Regions from separate parts of the Listeria farberi genome, predicted to be linked through region 1. Evidence: predicted binding sites of a transcription regulator. Region 1 holds the regulator's gene; each other region holds the start of a gene.
What was found. The regulator Rex, encoded in region 1, represses fermentation and respiration genes when NADH is low (regulators of the CRP and FNR family bind a similar motif). The targets are predictions, from matches to a motif close to TTGTGAAATATTTCACAA.
Positions count from the first base shown of each region.

Region 2: the regulator Rex is predicted to act here: its motif matches at 1,042-1,059, upstream of qoxA (cytochrome aa3 quinol oxidase subunit II).
Region 3: the regulator Rex is predicted to act here: its motif matches at 1,760-1,777, upstream of HCB38_RS00700 (flavocytochrome c).

Region 1 is NZ_JAARZL010000002.1:62,430-65,648, forward strand. Features, by position in the region: gene HCB38_RS07910 (ABC-F family ATP-binding cassette domain-containing protein) at 1-1,424, opposite strand, end outside; gene HCB38_RS07915 (redox-sensing transcriptional repressor Rex) at 1,735-2,382, shown strand; partial or broken gene HCB38_RS07920 (DUF4305 domain-containing protein) at 2,409-2,613, opposite strand; gene HCB38_RS07925 (CPBP family intramembrane glutamic endopeptidase) at 2,615-3,219, opposite strand, start outside.
Region 2 is NZ_JAARZL010000003.1:126,326-129,544, forward strand. Features, by position in the region: gene HCB38_RS09965 (phosphomevalonate kinase) at 1-954, shown strand, start outside; gene qoxA (cytochrome aa3 quinol oxidase subunit II) at 1,298-2,404, shown strand; gene qoxB (cytochrome aa3 quinol oxidase subunit I) at 2,421-3,219, shown strand, end outside.
Region 3 is NZ_JAARZL010000001.1:147,517-150,735, forward strand. Features, by position in the region: gene HCB38_RS00690 (InlB B-repeat-containing protein) at 1-20, shown strand, start outside; gene HCB38_RS00695 (class I adenylate-forming enzyme family protein) at 62-1,588, opposite strand; gene HCB38_RS00700 (flavocytochrome c) at 1,825-3,219, shown strand, end outside.

The DNA of each region.
Region 1 (3,219 bases):
GGTTCATCCAGAATAAGTACATTAGCTTCAAGTAAAGTAAGTTTGGCAAGAGCAAGTCTAGCTTTTTCGCCACCACTAAGGGATTGGACATTTTTTAGCACGTCATCATCTGAAAATAAGAAATTACCCAGTGTTGTTCGAACGTTCACTTCATTTAATTCTGGATAATCATCCCATAGCTCCATTAGAACGGTTTTATTTGATGTTAGTTTGGCTTGTTCTTGGTCATAGTAACCGATTTTGACACCTGCTCCAAAATGGAATTCACCGCTAAGAGCTGGAATATCGCGAATGAGTGTTTTAAGAAGGGTAGATTTACCGATTCCGTTTGGACCAACGAGCGCTAGACTATCTTGACGTTTCATTTCGAACGTTAGATTGGAAGCAATGCGCTTGTCTTTTGTGTAACCAATACTTAATTCATCTACCATTAAAACATCTTTACCAGTTTGCTTTTCAAATTGGAAGCCAAAATGAGCCGCTTTTTCATCGCCTTGAGGTCGAGCGAGTACATCCATTTTTTCCAATTGTTTTCTTCTACTTTGAGCTCGTTTCGTTGTAGAAGCACGAACGATATTTCTTGCGACAAAATCTTCTAGCTTAGAAATTTGTTTTTGTTGTTTATCGAATTCTTTCCACATCTGTTCTAGTTTTGCTTGTTTTTGACTAACAAATGAACTGTAATTTCCTTTATAGTGATCAATTTTTGTGCGACTAATTTCGTATACTTGGTTAACGACTTTATCTAAGAAATAGCGGTCATGAGAAACGATAAGTAAAGAACCATGATAGTTTTGCAAATAGGTTTCTAGCCAAGCTAATGTTTCAATATCTAAATGGTTTGTCGGTTCATCGAGAACAAGAATATCCTGTTTCGCGAGTAATAACTTAGCCAGTGCAAGCCTTGTTTTTTGCCCACCACTGAGTGAGGCAATTTCTACTTCATAATCTTCTGGATAAAAGCGCAAACCGTTTAAAACGGAGCGTATTTCTGCTTCATACGTATACCCGCCAACTTCTTTAAAAGTATGTTGTAAGGTATCATAATCGGTCATCAATGCTTGATATTTTTCCGGATTATTATAAAGCTCAGGTTCCCCGAGACGGAGCTCCATTTTGCGTAAATCTGCTTCCATTTTTCTAAGCGAATCAAAAACACTTAACATTTCATTCCAAATGGTTTTCGTGGATTCAAGGCCGGTATTTTGAGCCAAATAGCCGATTTCGACACTTTTAGGTTTGGAAATAGTTCCGCTATCATAACTCATTTTTCCAGCGATAATTTTAAGTAAGGTAGATTTACCTGCACCATTTCGACCAACTAGGGCAATGCGGTCGCCTGTTTTTACTTCTAATTTAATATTATCTAAAATAACTTCTGCACCGAAGAATTTAGAAATTTGCTGAACTTGTAATAATATCATAATCTCTCTCCTCGAACGTTCTCCTTACTAGTTTATCTTAAAAGCCAAGTAATCGCAATGAGAGAAGAAAAGCTTCACGTAGAAGATAGATTGTGAAAACACTCGCATTATTTGTGATTTTAGCGTAGAATGGAAAAGAAGGAAAACACTAGATATTTTGCAGGACAAACTATTGCTTGAAAATCATGAGCAAAAAGTTTGTGCATTCCTTGTGAAATGTTTATAGTATATAAGCAAGCATGTGAAAGGAAGTACAGTTCACAACAGCTTCAACTTCAGAAAAAATTTAAAAGAAGAAGGGACAGAAGGCATGATGGAGGAAACAACAAAAATTCCACAAGCGACAGCAAAACGCTTACCATTATATCATCGTTACTTGAAATACCTAGATGAATCAGGTAAGGAACGAGTATCATCTGCGGAATTAAGTGAAGCGGTGAAAGTTGATTCAGCGACTATACGACGTGATTTTTCGTACTTTGGCGCTTTAGGTAAGAAAGGATACGGGTATAACGTTTCTTACATACTCGACTTTTTCAGTAAAACACTTAGTCAAGACAAACAGACAAATGTTGCACTAATTGGGGTAGGTAACCTTGGTACAGCATTATTACATTATAATTTCATGAAAAATAATAATATCAAAATCGTTGCTGCATTTGATGTGGATCCAGCGAAAGTAGGTAGTGTTCAACAAGACATTCCAATTTATCACTTAAATGATATGGAAGAAATTGTTCGTGAAAATGGTGTGGAAGTAGTTATTTTGACAGTTCCAGCTGATGAAGCTCAAGTAACAGTAGATCGTTTAATCGAAGCAGATGTGAAAGGTATTCTAAACTTTACACCAGCTCGTATTAGCGTTCCAAAACAAGTTCGTGTACACCATATCGATCTTACAACAGAATTACAAACGTTAATCTATTTCCTAGAAAACTATCCAGCGAAAACAGAATAAAAAAACCTGTAGAAGGTAAGCAACACTTACTTTCTACAGGTTTTTTTTACGTCTTTTAAGCCCAGTGATAATAAGGCCAATACCAATACCAAAATCAATTAACATCATTAGTATGAGTATATAGGCAACAAGGTCATAACCATACTCAGCCACTCGAACAATAACGAAATAGACAAATACAAGACCAAGCGCAAAATAAAGAAAACTTTGCTTTATCAATGAATTTTTCATATTATCCTCCAATGATTCCAAGACTCACGAGCAAAACAATGGTATTCATTAAAATATGTGCACCCATCGAAACGGCAATTCGTTTCGTTTTCGTATAAAGAAAACAAAGAATTAGCCCGATAACAAAATAAGTAAGTAAAAAGGAGATATCTCCGTGAAGTAATCCAAAGAAAAGCGAACTAATAACCGCAGCTACATGAATATTCATCACATTACTTAGTCCACCAAAAACTACTTTTCTAAAGACAAGCTCTTCTAAAATTGGCCCAAGAACAGAAATGAAAATCAAGAAGATAGGTGCTGATCTAGTTAAATCAACTAGTAATTCCGTATTTGCAGAATTACTTAAATCCCCAGAAATCATTGTAATAATAATACTACAAATAATTTGTGCCACGTATAATCCAATGACACCTCCAATAATCCAAACAATACTCAGAAGCGGTTTCGTTTTTTCTCCAAGTTCTATTTTATTTTCTTTCGGTTTCCTGTAGAGCATCGGAATAATAATCGCAAGTGATAATAGATTAGAGAATATCGACCAAATAACCATTCCATACGATGCAGCATCTTCTTGAGAAAGGGATGTCGTACTAAGTAAAAGAT
Region 2 (3,219 bases), on a different contig from region 1:
ACACTTGAAGATAGTGAACGCAATGAATTATGGATTCCACACTATGAAAATCCAGTTTCATGGCCAGTTGGTGGCGAACTTAAACCTGATGGGGAACATTGGACTTTTACAGCTGAAGCAATTAATATCGCGACAACTTTTCTAAAATCAGAAGGAATCGAGCTAACTCCTGTGAAAATGGTTATTGAAACAGAGTTAATCGACCATTCTGGCGCAAAATATGGACTAGGTTCAAGCGCAGCGGCAACAGTTGCTGTAATCAACGCACTAATGACGAAATTTTATCCAGAAATATCAATGCTTAAAAAATTCAAACTAGCTGCCCTTTCGCATCTAGTCGTGCAAGGTAATGGTTCTTGTGGTGATATTGCTTCTTGTATGTATGGTGGCTGGATTGCTTATACCACGTTTGATCAGGAGTGGGTGAAGCATCGTTTAGCTTATAAATCGCTCGAATGGTTTATGAAAGAACCGTGGCCAATGCTTCAAATCGAAACATTAGAAGAACCAGTACCGACTTTTTCTGTAGGTTGGACGGGCACACCTGTAAGTACCGGAAAACTAGTTTCGCAAATTCATGCATTTAAGCAAGAAGATAGCAAGAATTATCAACATTTTTTAACTAGAAATAATGAGATTATGAAGCAAATAATTCAAGCTTTCCATACGAAAGATGAGGAATTGCTTTATTCATCTATTAAAGAAAATCGTCGCATTCTCCAAGAACTCGGAACAAAAGCTGGCGTAAATATTGAAACCAGCTTATTAAAAGAACTAGCGGACTCAGCCGAAAACATGGGTGGTGCAGGAAAATCATCTGGCTCTGGTGGCGGCGACTGCGGAATAGCTTTCTCGAAAACGAAAGAACTAGCCGAAAAACTCGTAAATGAGTGGGAAAAACTTGGTATTAAGCATTTACCTTTCCATACGGGGAGAGTACAAATTACTGAATAAAATTTAAGCAACAAACTAAGATAAATTGTTTGTTGCTTTTTTTGTTTTAAATTTCACAATCAAGGGAATAGTGAACAGAATAAAAGTTTGTGAAATATTTAATATATCAGGTTTTTGAACTAAGGTATTAAATCAGATATAATGAGTTAGAGTATGAACATAGTGATTCTGAAAATGCTAATCAATTCAGAAAAAGTTTGTGAGCTTTTTAAAAGAATCACATAGAAAAAGCATTTTTTCAATTACATAGGAGTTCTAACAAGCTTCTTTCAGCACTCCGGTAATGGTATTTTTGCGCAAAAATACACATTAGAAAACATCAAAAGGAAAAGAGGGGATTCGGGTGTCAAAGGTACTTAAATCTTTGCTGCTTACGGCACTACTTGGGGTTACCGGCCTTATAAGTGGTTGTGGTGACTTGACGGTACTTAATCCAAAAGGGCCAGTTGCTAAAGGTCAGTCGGACTTAATAATTTATTCGATTATATTTATGCTGGTTATTGTTTTGACGATTTTTGTATTATTTACGATTATGTTGGTTAAATACCGCGAACGGAAAGACATTTCAAACTATGAGCCAGATATGCATGGTAGTAAAAAACTAGAAATTTTTTGGACATTGATTCCAGTTGCTATCGTTATTGCTCTAGCTATTCCAACTGTAAAAACAATTTATGCAGGAGAAGAAGCGCCTAAAGTGACTTCGCATAAAGATCCAATTGTTATTTATGCGACAAGTGCAGACTGGAAATGGATTTTTAGTTATCCAGATGAGTCAATTGAAACAGTGAACTATGTAAACATTCCAACAGACCGTCCTGTATTATTCAAATTAACTTCTGCAGATACGATGACAAGTTTTTGGGTACCACAATTAGGTGGACAAAAATATGCGATGTCAGGAATGACAATGAGTTTGTATTTACAAGCAGATGAAGTTGGTACGTATAAAGGTCGTAACGCAAACTTCAACGGTGAAGGTTTTGCGGATCAACGCTTTGATGTAATAGCTCAATCTGAAAAAGATTTTAAAAAATGGGCAAAAGAAACGAAAGCAAGCTCACCAGTTATTACACAAGACATATATGATCGTCTTTTAATTCCTGGAAGCTCTAAGAAAAAAACTTATTCTGGTACGCATTTAGCATTTGTTGATGTAGCAGCTGATCCAGAGTATGTTTTCTATGCCTACAAACGTTTTGGTTATGAGATGACAAATCCACATAATCCAAACACAAAATCAACCATTTCTGATGAACCTATGCTTCCAGTTCGTCCTGTTACAGTAACTAATCCACAATTTGAGCGACATGATATGAAGCCACAAATTATTAAAAACGGCGAAGGTTACCATGAGGACAAACACCGCGAAGACGAAATGAAGAAAATGGAAGAAGATATTCAAACAAATGAATTTAATAAAAAAGAATCGGATGACGCAGGGAACTAAAGGGGGGACATAAGACATGAAATGGAATGAGTTTATCGTAACTGGCGACCCAATGATTTTAGGTGCACAGATATCTATCGTACTGGTAAGTATTGGTGTTGTTGCGTTACTAACTTATACAAAAAAATGGAAGTGGCTCATGAAAGAGTGGATTTCTTCCGTTGATCATAAAAAAATTGGTATTATGTACTTGCTTGCTGCTGTCTTAATGTTTTTCCGTGGTGGTGTGGATGCGCTAATGATGCGTACCCAGCTCGCTTTACCGGACATGAAATTTTTAGACGCACAGCATTACAATGAAGTATTTTCTACACATGGAACGATTATGATTTTATTTATGGCGATGCCGTTTATTATCGGATTGATGAACATTGCAGTACCACTTCAAATTGGTGCGCGCGATGTAGCATTTCCATTTTTAAATAACTTGAGTTTTTGGACGTTCTTTATGGGAGCGATGCTATTTAACTTATCATTCGTAATTGGTGGTTCGCCAGATGCTGGTTGGACAAACTATGCGCCACTTGCGACAGATTTTAGCGCTGGATATGGAATTAACTTCTATCTTCTAGGTGTTCAAATCGCTGGTATTGGTACGCTGATGACGGGGATTAACTTTTTCGTCACGATTTTACGAATGCGTACAAAAGGTATGACGTTGATGAAAATGCCAATGTTTACTTGGTCTTCATTAATTACAAGTTTGATTATTATTTTTGCTTTCCCAGTTTTAACAATAGCGCTTGCATTAATGTCATTTGACCGATTGTTTGGGACAGCATTCTTCACGCTCACGAATGGCGGGCTCCCAATGA
Region 3 (3,219 bases), on a different contig from region 1:
TCGCTTTAAGAAGAAAATAAATGAAAAGGCAGCTGCATCATGCAGTTGCCTTTTTTGACACTTATTTTTTAAATTCTCGTTCCATCTGCAAACGCTGTACTTTCATCGTTGCAGTGCGCGGTATATCATCATATTTCATCACAATTGGTTCGTTCATATGTGGTAAATCAGAAATAGCTTTCCACCATGCATCCCAGTTCATTTCTTTATCATCATGAACAGCGATAATTGGTTGCGGGCTACCGCCTTCACCACGGATAATAACTACTTCATCTAAGAAAGTGAGTGTATCAAGCAGTTTATCTTCAATTGCAAGCGTGCTATCGATTGTTTCGACTAAATCCACTTGCCTGTCCTGCAAGAACAACCTACCTTGTTCATCTTTCATACCGTAATCACCGCTGTCCCACCATGGTCCGTACACATTTTCTTCAAAACGAGCTTCTTCTTTATAATAAGTAAGCGCGCGACCTTTGGAAAGCATTTGGATATTGCCACTAACACCAGCTGGAACTGGATTACCATCTTGGTCCACAATCCGAACTTCTGTTAAACCAGGAACCCCGATTCCCATATCACGCGCATTTAGCGTTTCGATGGATTGCAGTGTATGACCACGTAAAATCATCGGACCACATTCACTTTGCCCATAAATTTGTAAGAAAATCGGTTTTTTATATTCAGAAGTACGAAGGAAAACCGCCATAGTTTCTTTGTTAATCGCATCAAATGTAGAATGATAAAATTTAATGCTTTGGAAAACATCCGGTTTTTCACGAGCAAGGGAAGCCCATTGTACAAAATGGTTTGGATGGGTTTCAAGCACATATGGTTTATATTCACGTAGTACTTTTTCCACATTCGCTTTGGAAGGATTAGCAATTGGTAGCAGCGGGAAACCAAGCGACATCAAGGATGAAACGCCAATGTTAAACCGAGAATGAACAGGTGAGATATGGAAAGCTACAAGTCCTCTTGGTTTGATGAAATTGAGAATGCGTCGTTGGTATTTCGTTCTCCAACCCATCGAATTCGCGGAATGGGCAATTAATTTTGGTACACCCGTTGTCCCGGAAGTATGCGTCATGTAAGCAATCGTGTCTTTTGGTAATTCCTCTTGCTCACAACTATAGCCGTCTAGTGGGGCTTTGAATAATTGTTCAGCGTTGATCAATCTATCGTCTGGCAAATTGTTTAATTGATGGCTTTTCTCCGAAGTCTCGGAATCAAAAAGTAACCAAGGTTGATCAAGGCGATTTACAAAAATATCAATAGTGGACGCTGGAAGGTGTGGGGAAACCATAATTGGTACAGCACCAATATAAGAAATCGCAACTGCTAAAATATAAGAATCGAATTTGGCAGATTTATAAACAATTACTTTTTCTTCTTTACGCACACCAAATCTATGTAGATGAGCTGCTTTTTGGATGATAGCTTCTTCGCATTTTTTGTAAGTGGTGTGAAGACCTAATTCAGGAAAAGTAACAAGTTCTTCATCAAAATGGATGGGCATTTCTGGATAGCATTCAGCAGATTTTTTGAAGTTTGAATAAAGATTAAGCGGTTCATACTTTTTTATCGTCATATGGCGATGCTCCTTTAATATTTGATGTTGCTATTATATCACTTTGTCGAAATAATGAGGAGTGGTTACTAAAAACATTTTCGTCATTTAAAAAAACTGTAAATTCCTTGTTTTCTTAATTCAAGAAATCCTACAGATACCCTATAAAGAAGTCTCAATTAATGTTATAATATGTTAATATAATCACAAACTGTTTGGCAAAGGGAAATTTTTTAAAAAAAGTGGAGGTAAAAAACATGAAAAAAAGGTTAGCTACAACTCTCATTATGCTACTATCACTTGCACTAATCATCGCAGGTTGTGGCAGTAATAACACAAGTAAAAGTGACTCGGCAAAAACAAAAGAAAAAGAAAAAACAGAAGTAACATCTGGAGCATCAAAAACAAGCTACACAGATCCATCCGAATTAAAAGATAAATACGATATTGTTATCGTTGGTGCAGGTGGCGCGGGAATGTCAGCAGCACTAGAAGCAAAAGCGAAAGGTATGAACCCAGTAATTCTTGAAAAAATGCCACTAGCAGGTGGAAACACAATGAAAGCCTCTTCTGGTATGAATGCCTCTGAAACTAAATTCCAAAAAGAACAAGGAATTAATGATAGCAACGACAAGTTTTATGAAGAAACATTAAAAGGCGGTCACGGAACTAACGACAAAGCAATGCTTCGTTTCTTCGTAGATAACTCCGCTAGTGCAATTGATTGGTTAGACTCTATGAATATTAAATTAAATAACTTAACTATCACAGGCGGAATGAGCGAAAAACGTACGCATCGTCCTGAAGATGGCTCAGCTGTTGGTAAATACTTAGTAGACGGTTTACTAAAAAATGTGCAAGAACAAAAAATCCCAGTTTTCGTTAACGCAGACGTAAAAGAAATCACACAAAAAGACGGAAAAGTAACTGGCGTGAAAGTAAAACTAAACAATAAAGACGAAAAAACCATTAGCTCGGATGCAGTAGTTGTTACAACTGGTGGTTACGGTGCTAATAAAGATATGATTGAAAAAGAACGTCCAGACTTAAAAGGATACGTAACAACGAACCAAGAAGGAAGTACTGGCGACGGTATTAAAATGATTGAAAAACTTGGCGGAACAACTGTAGATATGGACCAAATTCAAGTTCACCCAACCGTTCAACAAGAAAAATCTTACCTTATCGGTGAAGCTGTCCGCGGTGAAGGTGCGATTTTAGTTTCTCAAGAAGGTAAACGTTTCGGAAACGAATTAGACACACGTGATAACGTAACTGCTTCTATCAATAAATTACCAGAAAAATCCGCATACCTAATATTCGATTCAGGCGTAAAAGATCGCGTAAAGGCAATCGCGCAATACGAAGAAATGGGCTTTGTTGAAGAAGGTAAAACAATTGATGAATTAGCTGGCAAAATCAATGTTCCAAAAGAAGAACTAACGAAAACATTAGACACTTGGAATGCAAGCGTTAAAAACAAAAAAGACGAAGCATTTGGTAGAACAACCGCAATGGATAATGATTTATCCAAAGCTCCATACTACGCAATCAAAATCGGCCCAGGAATTCATTACACAATGGGTGGCGTAAAAATCAATACAAATACAGAAGTTTTAGACAAAGACGGTAAACCAATCACAGGCCTATTT